DNA from 4 places in the Thermomonospora sp. CIF 1 genome. Region 4 is predicted to be linked to each of the others. Evidence: riboswitches for the same ligand, from Rfam matches in the RefSeq annotation. Region 4 holds a riboswitch; each other region holds the start of a gene.
The links. Region 4 has a riboswitch for cyclic di-AMP ahead of BUE48_RS01535 (coiled-coil domain-containing protein). Riboswitches for the same ligand answer to the same signal wherever they lie in the genome.
Positions count from the first base shown of each region.

Region 1: another riboswitch for cyclic di-AMP. It lies ahead of BUE48_RS15180 (CHAP domain-containing protein); the one in region 4 lies ahead of BUE48_RS01535 (coiled-coil domain-containing protein).
Region 2: another riboswitch for cyclic di-AMP. It lies ahead of BUE48_RS22340 (NlpC/P60 family protein); the one in region 4 lies ahead of BUE48_RS01535 (coiled-coil domain-containing protein).
Region 3: another riboswitch for cyclic di-AMP. It lies ahead of BUE48_RS06785 (CHAP domain-containing protein); the one in region 4 lies ahead of BUE48_RS01535 (coiled-coil domain-containing protein).

Region 1 is NZ_MOYN02000021.1:414,547-418,982, forward strand. It holds gene BUE48_RS15170 (NYN domain-containing protein) at 1-617, shown strand, start outside; gene BUE48_RS15175 (C40 family peptidase) at 833-1,753, shown strand; cyclic di-AMP (ydaO/yuaA leader) riboswitch at 2,334-2,507, shown strand; cyclic di-AMP (ydaO/yuaA leader) riboswitch at 2,876-3,025, shown strand; gene BUE48_RS15180 (CHAP domain-containing protein) at 3,036-3,806, shown strand; gene BUE48_RS15185 (peptidase MA family metallohydrolase) at 3,861-4,436, shown strand, end outside.
Region 2 is NZ_MOYN02000025.1:109,830-114,265, reverse strand. It holds gene BUE48_RS22345 (LuxR C-terminal-related transcriptional regulator) at 776-1,060, shown strand; gene BUE48_RS22340 (NlpC/P60 family protein) at 1,360-2,382, opposite strand; cyclic di-AMP (ydaO/yuaA leader) riboswitch at 2,390-2,614, opposite strand; gene BUE48_RS22335 (amino-acid N-acetyltransferase) at 2,734-3,294, shown strand; gene BUE48_RS22330 (RDD family protein) at 3,303-4,031, shown strand; gene BUE48_RS22325 (RDD family protein) at 4,038-4,436, shown strand, end outside.
Region 3 is NZ_MOYN02000013.1:178,368-182,803, forward strand. It holds gene BUE48_RS06770 (hypothetical protein) at 1-297, shown strand, start outside; gene BUE48_RS06775 (multidrug effflux MFS transporter) at 596-1,873, opposite strand; gene BUE48_RS06780 (MarR family winged helix-turn-helix transcriptional regulator) at 1,932-2,444, shown strand; cyclic di-AMP (ydaO/yuaA leader) riboswitch at 2,647-2,768, shown strand; gene BUE48_RS06785 (CHAP domain-containing protein) at 2,772-3,821, shown strand; gene BUE48_RS06790 (SfnB family sulfur acquisition oxidoreductase) at 4,029-4,436, shown strand, end outside.
Region 4 is NZ_MOYN02000003.1:112,586-117,021, reverse strand. It holds gene BUE48_RS01550 (hypothetical protein) at 299-622, shown strand; gene BUE48_RS01545 (hypothetical protein) at 715-891, shown strand; gene BUE48_RS01540 (hypothetical protein) at 1,012-1,152, shown strand; gene BUE48_RS01535 (coiled-coil domain-containing protein) at 1,540-2,493, opposite strand; cyclic di-AMP (ydaO/yuaA leader) riboswitch at 2,497-2,639, opposite strand; gene BUE48_RS01530 (S8 family peptidase) at 2,817-4,004, opposite strand; gene BUE48_RS01525 (serine/threonine protein kinase) at 4,136-4,436, opposite strand, start outside.

The DNA of each region.
Region 1 (4,436 bases), on a different contig from region 4:
GCCGCCGGGCCGCCCGGGAGGGCCGCAACGTCGACGACGTGCGGCTGCGGATGCTGCTGGACACCCTGGTCGACGCCGCCTTGGGGGTGCGCCGGGAGCTGGCCCTGCCCTCCACGATCGGCCGCCCGGCCGACTCGGTGGGCTCGGTGGAGCCCGAGCTGCTGGCCCACCGGGCGCTGCCCGGCCGGTCGCTGTCGGACCAGGACCCCAAGCTGCTGGACCGGCTGCTCACCCTGCCGCAGGTGCACCTGATCGTCGACGGCTACAACGTCACCAAGACCGGATATGGGGATCTGCCGCTGGCCGACCAGCGCAACCGGCTGGTCAGCGGGCTGGGCGGGCTGGCGGCGCAGACCGGCGCGGAGGTGACGTGCGTGTTCGACGGGGCCGAGCTGGACGCCCCGGTGAAGATGGCCGCCCCGCGCGGGGTGCGGGTGTGCTTCAGCGCGCCGGGGCAGACCGCCGATGAGCTGATCGGCGAGCTGGTGCGGGCCGAGCCGCCGGGCCGCCCGGTGATCGTGGTCTCCTCCGACCGGGAGGTCGCCGACGCCGCCCGCCGCGCCGAGGCCCGCCCGGCGTCCGCCGCGCTGCTGCTGCGCCGCCTCGGCCGGGGCTGAACCGCCCTTTCCGGGGCACACATGGTGATCATGTGACAACCGGGCGTGGAAACTACTGAAATGCCCTGACAAGAACATACGAATCGGTTGTGACAGGTGTTGCGTCTCGCTAGTGTCTGCGCCGGAGAGGGTGGAGAGAGGGGCGTAACACGACTGTGGCCAGTGAAAAGACCCGCAGGTTCTTGGCGACGACCTGCCTTGCCGTAGCGGCGACGGTGGCGGCTCCCGTCACCGCGTACGCCGACCCCACTCCCTCGGCCTCTGAAGTGCAAAAGAAGATCGACCGCCTCAACGAGCAGGTCGATCAGCTGGTGGAGAAGTACAACCAGGTCAGGGAGGACCTGAAGGCGGCCAAGGCCAAGCTCAAGGCCGCCAAGAAGGCCGCCGCCGCCGAGCAGGAGGACTTCGAGAAGACCCGCGCCAAGATCGCCGAGATGGCGGCGACCGCCTACAAGACCGGCGAGCTGGGCGATGTGACCCGCTTCGTGGGCACCGGGGACCCCCAGAAGGTGCTCGACCAGACGGCGATCTTCACTCACCTGTCCCGCAACCGCAGCGCGGAGCTGAGGTCCTTCCTGGCCGCCGCGCAGCGGCTCAAGCGCCAGCAGGCCCAGGCCCAGGAGGCCTACGACGAGGTCCTGCGCCGCTCCAAGGAGCTCAAGGCGCAGAAGGAGAAGGTCGAAAAGTCCATCGCCCAGCAGCAGGCGCTGCTGCGCCGGATCGGCGTGACCCCCGAGCGTCCCGGCAGCGGCGGGGGCGGCACCTACCAGGGTCCGGCCAGCGGGCCGGCCCGCGTGGCGCTGCAGTTCGCCTACGCCCAGCTCGGCAAGCCGTACCAGTACGGCGCCGCGGGGCCGAACGCCTACGACTGCTCGGGGCTGACGATGCGCTCCTGGGGCGCCGCCGGGGTGAGCCTGCCGCGCACCACCTACTCGCAGTACAGCGCCACCAGGCGGGTCGCCAAGAGCGACCTGCAGCCGGGTGACCTGGTGTTCTTCAGCGGCCTGGGGCACGTGGGCATCTACGTCGGCAACGGCCAGATGATCCACGCTCCGCGTACCGGCAAGAACGTGGAGGTGGTGTCCATCACCTCCGGCTACTACGCCGCCAACTACTACGGCGCAGGCCGTCCCTGAGGCGCCGAAACGCCGACCGGCGGCCTGATCCGGCCTCATGCGGGCCGGGTCGGGCCGCCGTCTCGTCTTTACCCGCAGCCGGTGTGACGGACGTCATTTTCCCGCCGCTCCCCCACGCTCTGGAGGCATCCGGCCAAGGCCCGCAAAAGCCTTGCCGCACGGGGGATCCGGGGCGCCGCGCCCCGGGACCGGCACGCGCCCTCGGCGGCCCGGCCGCCGGGGAATCCCCAGACCGGGGAATGAATCCTCCCTAACCTGGGTTTTGCCTACGTACAACTTGAAGCGGGCATCCGCTGGGGACACGTGACCTGTCTCGCGTCCGTTTTGCGGATGATTTGCCTTCGAGTTGACGTTTGATACGTTGGTTCGGACAGCGGCGCCCCCCATGCGTCGCACCGGCGGCGACGTTCCCCAGACGCCGCCCCGTGCATTGCCGGCGCGGCCGCCCGGCGCGCACCGCACATGCCGCGGGCGCCGGAGGTCCCGATGCGGACCGGCCGCCCGAGCCGCAACAACCAGGTACTCAGTAAGTCAGCGCCGCATATCTGCGGCCCGCCGAGTCCTTTCGCCTCCGATCTGAGCGTTCCGGCCGCCCGAACGGCCGGGCGGGGGAGGCGAGGGAGCCGGGGACCCACCTTTCCCGGGGTGAATCGGCGCATCCCCCACCGGATCCCGTCCAGGGGACGGATGTGCCGTAGGGCGACTTCCAGCCCGAACCCGTCAGCTAACCCGGTAGGCGTCTGGAAGAAGGAGTGACCTCTGTTCAGCATCGCTGTCAGCAGCATCACCCGTAGCGCCAGGCTCACCGGCGGCGCGATCGTCGGTGCACTGACGCTGGCGCCCGTCCTGGTTCTGGGCACCGCGACCCCGGCCCAGGCCCCCGCCGTGCCGCACGCCGCCGGGCAGGAGCACACCGTCTCCTGGCAGGAGCACGACCGGCACCCGGCCCCCGTGAAGGCCGACACCGTTCACCGCGCCCTCAGGCGTTGAGCCCGGCGGTGCCCACAGGGCACCGCGCCCGCTGAGGGCCGCAGATCTCATCCCAGCGGCGCCCGGCCGCGATGCCGCGCCGCTTCCCTTCCCAAGAATTCCCTTTCCATTGCCCAGACGGACGTCCGTCCACGACGTCCGCCGCCGAGTCCGCATGCCTTCCCAGGGCGCGGAGCCGGGGACCCACCGCATTTCCCGGGGTGAATCGGCCGCAGCAGGCCGTAGGGCGACTTCCAGCCCGAACCCGTCAGCTAACCCGGTAGGCGGCTTGGAAGCAGAGGAGCACATGCTCGTGGCAGGCAAGCACCACATCACCCGCCTCACCCGCACCCTCCAGTCCCGCAAGAGCACCGTCGCCAGCGCCCTGGTCGCCGGTGCGGTGGCCACCACCGCGCTGGGCGTGGCCGCCCAGGCGCCGGCGCAGGCCGCCGTGGGCGCCGCCGCCCCGATCACCACCCTCGCCGAGAGCGGCAAGGCGGCCAAGTCGCTGGCCGGCGGGACCGGCACGGTGAGCAGCGCGCACGCCGCGGTGTACAAGGCCCCCGCCAAAAAGCACGGCGGCAAGAAGGCCGTGACCGCCGGCGAGGTGATCGAGGTGGCCGAGTCCCAGCTGGGCCTCACCGAGGACGCCAAGGGCGAGAGCAAGTTCGGCAAGTGGTACGCCTCCACCCCGCACGCCAAGCGGACCCTCCAGCGCGACGGCGGCGGCAGCGACCCCAAGGTCTACAAGTCCGCCCCCTGGTGCGCGATGTTCGTGACCTGGGTCGGTGAGCAGGTCGGCACCGATGAGCTGGGCGCGGACGCCTACACCGTCACCCACGCCAAGTCCTTCAAGGACAAGGGCCGCTGGGGCACCAAGCCCAAGCCCGGCGCGGTGGTGTTCTTCGACTGGGCCGGCGGCAAGAGCATCGGCGGCATCGACCACGTGGGCCTGGTCGCCGAGGTGCTCGACAACGGCAAGATCAAGACCGTGGAGGGCAACATCTCCAACGCCGTCGTCTCCAAGGTCCGCACCCCCGACACCATCGTCGGCTACGGGTACCCCGACTACGCCGCCGAGTGACCTCCCGGCGGCCGCCCCGTCCGGGCACCGGTGAACCCCCATAGGATCACCGGCATGGACGGCGGACCCGAGACATCGGCGAACGGCACCGGCCGGCGCACAGTGCGCCGGCCGGTGCTCGTCGTCTCGGCGCTGGTGGCCGTTCTCCTCCTGGCGGCGGGCGGCCTGTGGGCCGTCCTGCGGGACGGCGGCTCCCCCGCCCCGGCGGCCGATGCCACCGCCGCTCCCGCACCACCGCGGCCGGACGCGCAAGCCGTCCGGCAGATCCTGGACGGCCGCGCCCGCGCCGTGCGGGACGGCGACCGGATCGCCTTCCTGGCCACCGTCACGGCCGCCCCCGCACCCTTCCGGAACGCGCAGGCGACCGTGTTCGACAACCTCACCCGGCTGCCGCTGAGCGGCTGGCGGGAAGAGCTCGCCTCACCGGTCCCGGTGGCCGCAGGCCGGGACGGCGCGGTGCTCGAGGTGACGCTGCGGTACCGGCTGAAAGGCCACGACCGCCGCGAGGTGACCCGGACCCGCTACCTGACCTTCGCCCGGCGCGGCGGCGCCTGGCGGCTGGTCGGGGACGGCACCGCCCACGGCCTGCGCGACGAGGCCGACATCTGGGATAGCGGCCCACTCGACGTC
Region 2 (4,436 bases), on a different contig from region 4:
GCCGCGCCGGATGAACTCAGAGTCACTATTCGGTCGCGAAAGATGAGCTGTTTGGGACGTCCGAAAAGGTCCCAACTCGAGTGTGTCGAAGTACGCCCTCGATGCGGCCGGGCAAGCCGGATCGAGGGAGGGCGGCTGATGAGAGTTTCGTTGCCGCAGGTCACCGCGTCGGCACCCGGAGCGGTGCGACAGGGGATCACTGACGGCAAGGGAGAGTACTACGTATCGTCACCTTTGCGCGCTTGACGGTCCACTATCGGCCGCCTAGCGTTCCGTGCCGTAGTGCACCATAACGTTTCACGATCATCACTGCCGGATGGTCGGGGACATGAGAAGGGATGGGCGGAAGAGGCTCGATCATGACCCATTCCGGACACGCATGCCCCCCTTCCGGCATCTGCGGCAGTGACGGCAGGGGGATCCGGCGGGTGCCCAACCCGCTGCAAGCCGCCTGCGGCGTCCCCTGGGCCGAACCGCTCCGGATCGAGCCGATCTGGCGCGGACCCTCCACTGAATGGTTACCCAACCACGCCCAGCAGCGCCAGATATCGGGGGCATCGGCCGCATTCGGCCATCAGGACGAGCGCCGCCTGCCCCGGCGCATCGAAGCGGCAAGGAGACCGGACAGGGGGACCGCGAGGAAATCAGCTGCGAGGAAACCAGCAAGGTCTCCGGTGAATCCAATCCATACGCGCGACCCGTCGGCTGTTGTGGGCCGGTCGACAACCCCTCACCCCGCCATCATGCGCGTACTGATCCAGGCCTACCCGTACCTATGCGGCACGCAGCCGCATCCCCGCGGTCATTACCACGGACGAGGGAGGACGGAGTGGAACAGGCCACACTCGCACGTCGTGGCACCGATGAGCCGTGCCTGAGCGAGGAGGAGATCCGGCTGCTGGCACAGATCGCCAGCGGGGTCACCGCCGATGTCGCGGCGCGCAGGCTGGAGCTGAGCGCCCGGACGCTGCGCCGCCGCCTGCGGACGATCTGCGATCGGCTGGATGTGAACACCCCCATCGAGGCCGTCGTCTGGGCGGCCAAGAGGCAGCTGATCTAGCGTCGTCCGCGGCGCCGATCCGGCCGGCACAGTGCCGGAACCCATGCCGGCGGCGGAACCCCTCGCCGAACCGCCGAGGCATCCCCCCGGCATCAGCACACGGCGACATGCCACACCACGGGGGACGTGTCGCCTGTAGCGGCGTGTCACGGACATAGGAGCCTTCCTCGATCCGCGCACCGTCGGCCGCGGCACCGGGCCGCGACGGGGGAGGTTCGACCGACGGGGCCGGGCCTTGCATGGCCTGGCCCCGTTCGCCGTCTTCGGGGAAGCGGTCATGGCGGCAGGCGGGGCGCCCGTCAGGCCACCCGGACCGCACCGGCGTAGGGACGGCCGTCGATGGAGTCGATCTTGACCACGTCACCGGTGCGCGGCGCGTGGATCATCTTGCCGTTGCCGATGTACAGCCCCACGTGGTGCAGGTCGGAGTAGAAGAACACCAGGTCGCCCGGTGCCAGCTGACTGCGGGAGATGCGCGTGCCGGCGTTCCACTGGCTGCCGGTGTAGTGCGGCAGGTTGATGCCGACCTGCTTGTAGGCCCACATCACCAGCCCGGAGCAGTCGAAGGCGTTGGGACCGGCGGCGCCCCACACATACGGCTTGCCCAGCTTGGTCATCGCATGGCGCAGCGCCTGGGCCGCCTTGCCGTCGCCGACCACCGGCAGCTCCACCAGCGCCTCGGGGTCGCGCTTGATGACCTGGCCGCGGATCTTCTCGTAGAGCTCGACGACCTCCTTGCGCTGCCGCTCCAGCTGCGCGCGCAGCGTCTCGACCTGCCGGGCGCGGTCCTCGGCGGACTTGCGGGCGCGCTGGGCGGCCTGCATGGCCTCCATCAGGCCCTGCACCTTGGTGCCGTCCTGGGTGGCGAAGTAGCGCAGCGTGGCGGCCTGGTCCAGCAGCTGCTGGGGGTCCTCGCCGGTGATCATCGCCACCGCGGGGTCCACCCCGCTTTGCATGTAGGTGGTGGCGGCCAGCGTGCTGACCTTCTCCCGGATGGCCTCCAGCGCCTCCTCCTGCCGGGCGGCGTTGGCGGCGGCGACCTTGGCGGCCCGCTTGGCCTGCGCCAGCTGCACCCGCAGGCCGTTGTACTTTTCGGTCAGCTGCTCCAGCCGGTCGGCGAGCCGGTGGGCCTGCTCGGTCAGCTCCTTGGTGGAAGGATCGGGGTCGGCGTGCGCCGGCGCGACGGGCAGCAGCCCCGAGGCGATCAGCATGGCCCCGGCCACCACGGCGGTCCGCACGCGGGCACCCAGGGAACGGCCCCGGGCCGCCGGGCGCATGGCCGCGGCCGGCACCGGATCGAGTTCGGAGCGGGTGAGCTCCACGAGCACAATCTCCTTCCTGGACCGCCTACCGGGTTAGCTGACGGGTTCGGGCTAGGAGCAGCCCTACCGCGACCGGCGCGCCCGGGTGCGCCGGAACGGATTCACCCCGGGGGAACACCCTCCATTGGGTCCGACGGAGCCGGCCGGCTCCTGCCTGCCCAGGGGAACTGTCGGTGGGTCCCCGGCTTCGCCGACCGCTGGCTGCGTCCGGCGAACTCGGCGGTTTCAGCGTCTGCATTCGCTGCGATGCCAGCGTCGCAGACTAACGAAGTCGCCGCGCGCTGCCAACCAGAACGGCGGAATTCACAGGCCTCCGAGAGAGTGATCCACACGACGGCGGCGGTGGGCGGTATGCCCGGCAACGGTGACCGATGGCGCTTGCCGACCGATTACGCTCACCTGATTGTGGAGGTCACGATCAGGCGGGCCCGGACGGCCGACGTCCCCGCGATCCGCCGGCACATCGACACGTACGCGGGCACCGGCAGGACGCTGAGGAAGTCGACCGTGACCCTCTATGAGGACATCCAGGAGTTCTGGGTCGCCGAGGACGCCGAGCTCGGCGTCGTCGGCTGCGGAGCACTGCACGTGATGTGGGAGGATCTGGCCGAGGTCCGCTCGGTCGCGGTGGACCCGCGCTGCAGCGGCCGGGGCATTGGGCACCGGATCGTCAGCAGGCTGCTGGAAACCGCCCGAGAACTCGGCGTGCGACGGGTCTTCTGCCTTACCTTCGAAGTGGAGTTCTTCGCGCGTCATGGCTTCCGCCCGATTCAGGGCACACCGGTGTCGCCTGAGGTGTACGAAGAGCTCTTGCGTTCTTATGACGAAGGCGTGGCCGAGTTCCTCGATCTCGACCGCGTGAAGCCGAACACCTTGGGCAACACCCGGATGCTGCTTCGCCTGGAGGAGTGACCATAGCGATGAGCGACCCGTACCGCGGGCGGCGACACTACAACCCGCACTGGCAGGGCGGCCATCCGCCCGCTCAGTGGCAGCAACAGCCCGCGCCGGGGCAATGGCAGGAACCGACGCCCTATGCCCATGGCGGGTATGGCGGTTATCAGGACTCGGCCGTGGACCTGCCGCAGGCGCCCATTCACCGCAGAGCGCTGGCCCGGTTGATGGACAACGCTCTTGTGGCGGTGTTCGGATTCGCGCTCGTGCTGCCGATCGCCTTCGGCGTGATCGGCCTGGACGCGCCGGGCAGCGATACCCGCACCGAGGGCGGAGTGTGGAACTGGCCGATCATCATCACGCTCTTCGTGGTCCTGGCGATCCTGCCTTTCATCTATGAGGCGGTTCAACTGTCCTTGTGGGGTCACACTCTCGGTAAGCGAGTGCTCGGGATGAGCGTGGTGCGGGCCGATCCGCTCGGCGATCCGATGACGGTGCCGCAGGCGGTCTGGCGGGCGGCCATCAACAACATCGGCTACCAGATCGGCCTGTTCTTCTTCTTGATCCTGATGGTCATGGTCTGGGAGTACGCCGCCTACGGGCTGCTGCTGGCCGCGGTGGGCACGCTGCTGGCCTATCTGTGGGCGATCTGGGACGAGCCGCTCCACCAGGCCGTGCACGACCGCTTCGCCGATACGGTCGTCGTCGATGACCGTATCGTCCATGAGGACGACCATTACGGCTACGACGAATAAACCCATATGCACGACGAGGGACACCAAGAGGGCCGTAAGGAAGAGGGCCTGGAGGAAGGGCCGGCCGAGCCTGCGCAACGGCTGGTCGCCCGGGTGGTGGACACCCTCGTGGTGGGGCTGCCGGTGATGCTGGTGGTCCACTCGCAGGCCCTGGGGCTGTCCAGGCCCACCGCGGATCTGGTCGCCGTGCCGGTCCTGGCGGCCCTGCTGCTGGTCTACGAGTGGCTCCAGCTGGCGCTGTGGGGCCGGACGCTCGGCAAGCGCCTGGTCGGCCTGGAGGTGGTGGCCGAGCGCCCGGGTGCGGGCCTGGGGCACCGCCGGGCGCTGCTGCGCTCGGCGGTGTACGCACTGCCGATCGCCCTTCGGCCGGTGCCGCTGCTGGGGCCGGTGGCCGGGCTGTTTTGG
Region 3 (4,436 bases), on a different contig from region 4:
GTCAAGGCCACCATCAGCCTCCCCATCCTCGGCACGTTCACCTGCTACTACGGCTTGAACTCCAGCATCACCTCCCTCACCTTCGACCTGTACAACCCCACCAACCCCAACCGCCCCGACACCTCGGTCAACGAGGCCCAGGCCAAGATGCAGAACGCCACCCTCGCCCGGCTGTCGGGCAGCAATGCGCTCTGCCCGGCGACCGGCACGGCCAGCGGCTACGGCACCGTCAAGGGCGAGAAGGTCGCGAACTCCGGCGTCTTCGACCAGACCCTCTACGCCACCCCGGCGTCGTGAGCCTCCGCAGTGCGTCCGGTGCCCGGCCCGCTGAGGGGACCGGCCGGGCCGGGCACCGGGGCGGAGCAGACGTCCGGACCGCTGAGCCCTTCCGGCACGTGATCACGGCGGTCCGGGACGGGAGCCACGGCGGAATCTGAGGTCGTGACCTGGCAGGTCGCGGCGGCGCCCCCGTCCCGGCCTGCGGAAACGCCGTGCTGCGGCAGGCTCGGTGAACGAGCGGGGCGCCGCCCGGCAGGCGCGGGCGGCGCCCCGCTTCCCGCTGTGCTCCCCCGGAGCCGGAACGCCGACGGTCCCCTCAGCGTCCCGTCGTCTGCTGCGCCGGTTCGGCGCGCGGCCCTTCCCCTTCCCGCGGTTCCGGGGCCGCGGAGCGGGAGGCCGGGACGGTGCGGGCCAGCAGGTGGGCGCCGATGCCCAGGACGGCGGCGGTCACCAGGGCGATGCCCATGGGGACGCCGGTCTCCTCCCCGCCCAGCCCCACCAAGGGGGAGACCAGGGCGCCGCAGGCGAACTGCAGGGCGCCCATCATGGCGGCGCCGGTGCCCGAGGCGTGCCGGGCGCGTCCCAGCGCCAGCGCCGCCGAGTTGCCCATGACGAACGCAACGCAGCTCACCGTCAGGAACAGCACCGGCAGCACCGCGGCGGCGGGCGCTCCGGCGGCCAGCATCGCCAGCAGGACGGCCGAGCCGGTCAGCACGGCGCCCTGGCCGAAACCCAGCAGCCCTTGCGGGGTGAAACGCCCGATCAGCCGGGCGTTGATCAGCCCGGCGGTCACCATGCCCAGCGCGTTGACGGCGAAGTCCGCCGAGTAGGCGGAGGTGGACAGCCCCAGCACGTTCTTGATCACGAAGGGCGAGGCGGAGATGTAGCCCATCAGCCCGGTGAAGCCCAGCCCGAAGGTGAGGATGTAGCCGAGGTAGCCGCGGTCGGCCAGCAGGTGCCGCATCGTCCGGCCGGCGGCGGCCAGGCCTCCCCGGTGCCGCCGCTCCGGTGGCAGCGACTCGGGGACCACCAGCAGGGCGCCCAGCAGCATCAGCGCCGAGATGCCCGTCAGCGCCCAGAACTCCATGCGCCAGCCGGCGGGCACCAGCAGGCCGCCGGCCAGCGGGGCGACCACGGGGGCGATGCCGCTGATGCTGGTCAGCAGCGAGAACACCTTGGCCGCCGCCTGGCCTCCGGTGCGGTCGGCGGCCACCGCGCGCCCGATGACGATGCCCGCCGCCCCGGCGAAGCCCTGGACGAACCGCGCCGCCACCAGCACCCACACGTTGGGGGACAGCGCGCACACCACGGCGGCGGCGGTGGCCGCGCAGGTGGCGATCAGCAGCGGGACGCGGCGGCCGAAGCGGTCCGACAGCGGGCCGATGGTCAGCTGCCCGACGGCCAGCCCGATCAGGAAGGCGGTGAGCGTGAGCTGGACGCTGGAGGCGCCGGCGCCCAGGTCGTCGGCCATGTCGGTGAAGGCCGGCAGGTACATGTCGGTGGCGAACGGCGCCACCGTGTTCAGCAGGGCCAGGACCACCAGCAGCAGCCCGGACACGCCGGGCCGGGAAGGGACGGCGGGGTTTTTGAACATGCGTTCCTCGGGTGACGGGAATTTACTTATATATGCATAAACAAATTATCATGGGGCAATGCACCGCTCCTCCGAGCTCCGTGAGCTGGCCCCGGTCCTGCGCGACCTCAACCGCCTTCTGCTGCGCACCGGTCCCCGGCAGGCCGGGATCGCCCCGCTGCCGCCCTCGGAGGCCGACCTGCTGCGGCTGATCGTCCACCAGCCCGGCCTGAGCCCCGGCCGGCTGGCCGCCGCGATGCAGATGAAGCCCAGCAACATCAGCGCCGCCCTGCGGCACTTGGCCGAATTGGGCCTGGTCAGCCGCCAGGTCGACCCGGCGGACCGGCGCAGCGGCCGCGTCCTGCCCACCGACCGGGCCGTGGAGAACGCCCGCCGCATCGAAGACGCGCGGGCGCGCATGCTGGAGGAGGCGCTCGGCGACCTGGCCCCTCACCAGGTGGAGGCGATCCTGCGGGCCGTCCCCGCGCTGCGGGCCCTGGAGCGCGCTCTGCACGCGCGTACCGAACGGGCGGCCGGGGCCGCCGGAGGTGTTGCGGAGCGTCCGTCCGGCCGGGACGGCAAAGCGGGGTGAACGCTCGCAGCGCCGGGCGTTTTGCCTGCTTGCGGGGCTCTTGAAGGCTGGTTGTGACGGTTTGACTACGTTCGGGATTTTTACTTTGCGTCACTCTGGGATGACTTGCCCGATCCTTTAAGGGTCAGTACTTTTCCCTGATATCGGTCCGTTACCTAACTCCCCGCCCGGGGAGTGCGGGCCGGACGCCGAGTCCCGGCGGCGCGCCCCCGCGCCGCGGGAGCCGGGGACCCACTGCTTCTGGGGTGAATCCGCCGCGTGCGGTAGGGCGGCTCCTGGCCCGAACCCGTCAGCTAACCCGGTAGGCGGTCCCAGAGGAGATAACGCATGGATCCCATCGGGGAAAAGATCCTTGAGGTCGCCAAAGCCGAACTGGGATACCGAGAGGAATCGGGCGGCTACACCAAGTACGGCGACTGGTACGGCAAGAACGTCGACAAAAGCCCCTACTTCGCCACCGCGGCCTGGTGCGACATGTTCCTGGCCTGGGCCGCCCACAAGGCCGGCGTCGCCGAGTGGGCGGGCCAGTTCGCCTACACCCCCTTCCACGCCGCGTGGTTCAAGCAGCAGGGCGCCTGGGGCACCGACCCTCAGCCCGGCGCCATCGTCTTCTTCGACTGGGGCGGGTCCAAGAGCCTGGACGCCATCGACCACGTGGGCATCGTGGAGAAGGTCGAGGGGAACCGCATCCACACCATCGAGGGCAACGCCGACGGCGTCCACCTCAAGCGCAAGGTGCGCACCCCCGACACCATCGTCGGCTACGGCTACCCCTCCAAGGTCAAGGTCAAGGGCAAGTCGGTCGAGTCGGTGACCTCCTCCGGCGCCCCGCCGGAAAAGTACGTGCCCAAGCACGCCGCCCCCGCGCCCAAGGTCGACTCGCTCGGCGGCGGGGCGACCGCCGTCGCCGCCACCCAGGGCGTCGCCCCCCGCGAGCGGGAGAACCCGCCGCAGGAGCAGCACCTGCCGGGGCTCACCGACCTGCTGACGATCGCCCTCGCCGGCAGCGTGGCGCTGGCGGTGGGCAAGTCGGCCGTCGTCAAGCTGCCGGAACTGCGGATCCCCGGCTCGCTGCGCCTGGAGGGGCTGCGGCTGCCGACCTCCTCGCCGATCCGGGTCCGCAAGCGCGGACGCCACCACCGCACCCCGGTGGCGCTGCCCGCCGACGTCACCCCCGCGGACCTGGCCGCCGCCGACCGCGAGACCGTGGCGATGCCCCTGGTCAGCGCGGCGGTGGCCGCCGAGGCCGAGGACCGGGAGTTCTGGAGCCAGATCTCCCGCCTGGAGGAGGAGGGCGACCTGGAGTTCTGGAGCGCGATCGCCGACGCGGTCGCCGAGGCCGAGGTCAAGGTCCCGGCCTCGGGCGAGCGGGCCTGACCGTCCGCCGCGACCCCCCGACCGTCCGGCCCGGCCGCGCTGCGGCCGGGCCGGACGCTTCCTTATGTCCCATTGCGGCGCAACACCGGTCACCGCCGCATCAAAGATCCCGGTTTCGCAGGTTTCGCCGGGCGCACCCCCTGGGCAAATTCCTAGTAAACAGGTAGAGTTACCATGTATATCCCGGTTTCGTTCCCAGGGGGCGAGATGACCACTTTCGACCAGGCTCTGGAGGCCCCGGCGGCCTCCGCCGGTCGTGCCCATGTGATCCGCACCGATGAGGAAGCCCTCGAGATCGCCGCGCGGCTGGCCGCCGAGTTCGCGCCCGGCGCCGCCGAGCGCGACGCCCGGCGCCTGCTGCCGCGGGCCGAGCTGGACCGGCTGTCGGAGAGCGGGCTGCTGGCGATCACCGTGCCGCGCCGCTACGGCGGAGCCGACGTGCGCGCCGACACCCTCGCCGAGGTCTACCGCCTGCTGGCCGAGGCCGACCCCAACATCGCCCAGATCCCCCACAGCCACGTGGTCTACCTGCGCGTGCTGACCCAGCAGGGCAGCGAGGAGCAGCGGCGCTACTTCTTCGGCGAGGCGCTGGCCGGCAAGCGTTTCGGCAACGCC
Region 4 (4,436 bases):
AGCCACCACGGACCGTCTCAGCTGCCGTGGGCGGGGTCGGGAGTTGGTCTCCTCCAGCCGGGGCCTGCTCGCGGCGTGCAAGGGGTGATGACCCGGATCCGAGCTCCTGCCGTGTGCCGTGTTCGTGGTGCCTGCCTACCCGGCAGGTGGCAGCGGCGTGATGGACTGCGGAGTCGGTGGCATGCAAGGTGGCCGGGCCGGCACATTGTCCCTTCTCTGATCGCACCGCCCAGGGAAGGGAGGGCGGTCACACTGCGCGTCACCGGTCCCGCTCAAAGACAAGTCAGGAGCAGGGGTCGTGGGCTTTGATCGCAAGCAATTCGAGGCGGCGAACGTGACCGGGGCGTTCGGGCCTCGCCGAGTGCACCTGGCCGCGCTGGATGCCGAGCTGTGCCGGCGGCCCGGCCTGTTGTGCGGTCTGGTCGAACGGGATGGACTGCGGGTGCTGCGAGTCATGCTGGAGGGTGCGGCGCTGCGGGCCGTTGAGGTGGACTGCCGGGGAAAGCCCGGCGGGTGGGTGTTCACCTGCGCTGACACCGGAAAGCCACTCGGGGCGGTGGACGATCCAGCGGCGGTAGCCGACCGAGTGATCGACGTCCTGGCTGATCGGGTGGCCCGATGACTGCGGCGGCCACAAGCGCGAGTGGGCCGGCCTCTCCCGTTGGCCCTGCCCGTTCTTCCGGCCTGGTGGAGCCGGCGGCGGAGGACGTGGCGGTGCAGAAGTGGTACTTGCAGGCAGTGACCCGGGTGTACGGGCCGTGGACAGTGTCCAAGACGATCAGCGCTCGGGAACGGGCGCTGGCGATCCGGCGGGTCCGCTACGCCACCGACGTCCTGGCCGACCTGGAGGCGCGGTTTCCACGCGCGGAATCGAGGCGCGGATGGGAGTGAGCAGGGGTGCATGATCACAGCGGGGTGGTTCCGGTGACGCGGGAGTGCCCGCTGGTCTGCCTGGGCCTATCCCGCCACGCTGCCAACCCGTTGCGGTCCCACCTGAGAGGCAAGGTGACGGTGGGCGAGGTGCTGCGGCTGTGGGAAAACGACGAACTTCAAAACGTCCGCGGGCTGGGGCCGCGACGGATTGGGGAAATCACCACGGCATTGGTCGCAGCGGGGTTCGTGCTGACTCCCCATGGTCGCGGCCGTCGCTGACTCATCCGGCGCTGATCGTCTAGACCCGTGTGGGAGGTGCCGATCGAGCGATGCAGCGCGGATGTGGTGGAGCCGGAGTAGCCGAGGGCGCGCCTATCGGCGAGTGACCAGGTGGTCTTGATGGCCGGGCGCGGCGCTTTCAGCCCTCAATACGTCCGGACCGCCAGAGGCCTGCTGGGCCGGAGGAGTGGACATCCGTGCCCTGGCCGAAGTTTCTCGGGCATAGCCGATCCCGGCCTCACCCTGCGGACCTGCCCGCACCTGATGCCCCAACCGTGACCGCATGCGCCAGGCGACCGGACAAGGACCGGAAGACGATCGCGGGACGCCGAGTGCCCCGGATGTGTCCTCCGCGCAGGGAAGCGGCCCTGGTCAGGGTGGTCTCCCCTAGAAGACCGAGATGTGCACGTGGTCGTAGTGGTTCTGGGTGATGCTGCCGCGGTCGGACATCATCTTCCAGCCGCCGCTGCTGCGGACGTCCCAGATGCGCTGCTTCCAGATGATGTACTTGATGCCCAGGCGAGTGGCGTTCCTGATGGCGTAGGCGGCCACCGCGTCGCCGTGGGCCAGGCGGGAGGGAGAGGGCATCTGCCCGGCGGTGCTCTCCATGAAGTCGCAGGCACGGCCGGAGCCGTGGTCCAGCGGGTCGCCGGGGCGGGTGCAGCCGATCACCGGGAACGGGCCGAACTTCTCTTCGATCTCGTCCCGGACCTTGATCATGCGGGGGGTCATGCCGCCGGTGCCGACCATCGGGGATTCCGGCTTGTAGCGGCGCAGCAGCTGGCGGACCCGCTCGCGTTCCTTGGCGATGTCGGCGATTTCCTTCTCGAGGATCTTGATCTTCTTCTCGGCGTCCCGGCGGGCCCGCTCCTGCTGGGCCAGCAGGGTGTTGATCTCGGTGACCTTGGCCGCCTGGGTCACCGACAGGTGGTGGGCCAAGGATGCGTTGCTGAGCACCCGGTTGGGGTCGTCGCTGGCCAGGACCTGCACGGTCGGGTCCAGGCCGTTGCTCATGTAGCGGGAGGCGGCCAGCTGGGCGACCACGTCGCGGGCGGTCTCCAGGTCTCTGCGCAGCAGTTTGACCTTCAGCAGCGCTTTCTTGGCCTGCAGCCGGGTGTCGCGCAGTTGCTCGAGATTGCCCCCGTACTCCTTCTCCAGGTTCTTGATCTGCTGAGTCAGCTCAGCGATCTTCTGCTCGTTGCCCGGTTCGGCCGCCGCCGGAGACGTCGCCGTCGCGGAGGTCAGCACCAGCGCCCCGGCGGCCGCGGCGAGAGCCAGAGCCGCGCGGCGCAGCCCGCCGCGCACCCCGCGAGCACCACGAGTGGAGTCAGGGGTCTCCACGTCCTCTCCTCTCCTCATCGCCTACCGGGTTAGCTGACGGGTTCGGACCGGGAGCTCGGCCCTGTCGCGGCCTGGATAGGGCCGTGAGTTCACCCCAGGTCTAGGTGGGTCCCCGGTTCCCGGGCGCAGGAGGGCGCCACGGGATTCGGCCGACGGCGCACGGGCCGCTCGCCGCACGCCGAAAGGCTCGCGGACCGCAATGCGCCGTCATGCGCTTCGCCAAGATTAAACCCCTTGTGCATCGGAGGTGGCTATGGTCCCTATACGGCGCTCCCGGAACATCCGTTCAATCACAAAAGCCGAACCGGTCCGCGTGCGAGGGCTCACAGACGGCCTTTGTACAGCAGGCGGTTGGGAGTGCCCTTGCCGGCGGGCAGGCCGGTGACCCGGCCCTTGCTGGCGTTGTTGATCAGCCACTTGTACACCGTGGCGGACTTGGCGCGGGGGCGGCGGGACAGGTAGAGCGCCGCGGTGCCGGCCGCGAACGGGGCCGCCATGGACGTGCCGTCCAGCACCTTGCTGGAGCCGTTGCGCCAGGTGGAGCGGATGCCCTGGCCGGGGGCGTGCAGGTCCACGCACTTGCCGAAGTTGGACCAGGGGGTCCGCTTGTCGCCGGGGGCGATCGCACCCACCGCGATGACGTTGGGGGCGCCGGACGGGGAGAAGCGGCAGGCGTCGTATCCGCGGCTGGCGCCGTCGCCGTTGCCCGCCGCGACGATCACGGGCACGCCCGAGCGGGCCAGCGCGGCGACCGCGTCGTTGGCCGCCTTGGAGCGGCTGCCGACCAGCGACAGGTTCGCCACCGCGGGCTTTTGGGCGTTCTTGCGCAGCCACTTCACCGCGGCGATGACGTCCGACATCATGCCCTGGCCGTAGCGGTCCAGCACCCGCAGCGAACGCAGCTGCACGCCCTTGGCCACGCCGTAGTGCTTGGCGCCGATGATGCCCGCCACGTGGGTGCCGTGCCCGTTCTGGTCGCGGTGGTTGCCCTTGAAGCGGGGGGCGGCCCACACGCTGCGCGCCCGCTTGCCGAACTGCTTGTGCTTGATCTTGATGCCGGTGTCGATGACGTAGACGCGCACGCCCTTGCCGGTGGATTTGTAGGTGTAGCTCTTGGAGAGCTTGGGGACGCGCTGGTCGATGCGGTCCAGGCCCCACGGCAGCGGGGCGCGCTGCACCGCGCCGATCCTGACGATCTGGTCCTGCTCGATGGCGGCGACCTTGTCGCTGCGCCGCAGCTTGTCGAGCTGCTCGGCGGTGAGCTTGGCGGAAAAGCCGTTGAGCACCCCGTCGAAGCGCCGCACCCCGGTGGCGCGGATCCGGCCGGCCTCGGCGGCGGTGGAGGCGCCCGGCTTCAGCGTCACGATGTACTGGCCCGGGACGGGCGTGCCGTTCGCGGCGACCTGCACCAGCACCGGCTCCGGCTTGGCCAGCAGCGGCACCGCCGTCGCGACTGCGACACCGGTGGCAAGTGTGGTGATGAGCAGCACCTTCGGCCCGGTGACTCGCACAGAGAACTCCTTCGGGAGGGGGGAGGCCGCCTATCGCGGCCCGAAGAGAGGCACGAGTGACAGAAGGTAACCGTAGTGGATGCAAGCGCATTTTCGGCGCCGAATCCTGACATGCCCAGTGGGCCGTGCGGTCACTGCCTGGTCAGGTCGGCCCGGTAGCTCAGCGACGTGCCGGGTTTGGCCCAGGCGTAGTCCAGCCCGCCGCCCGGCTTGCGCGTCACCACCACCTCCCCCGGCGTGACCGTCTTGCAGCCGGGGTTGGGCCGCAGCGACATCTCCAGGCGGACGCCGGTGCCGCGGGTCAGGGTCAGCGTGCAGACGCAGTTGCGCGGGTAGACCGCCCGCGCCGTGGTCTCCCCGCCGCGGAAGGTCACCCGGATGGGGAAGGTCGCGTTGCGCCGCTGGTTGATCGCCGTGCCCTGCCAGGTGCCC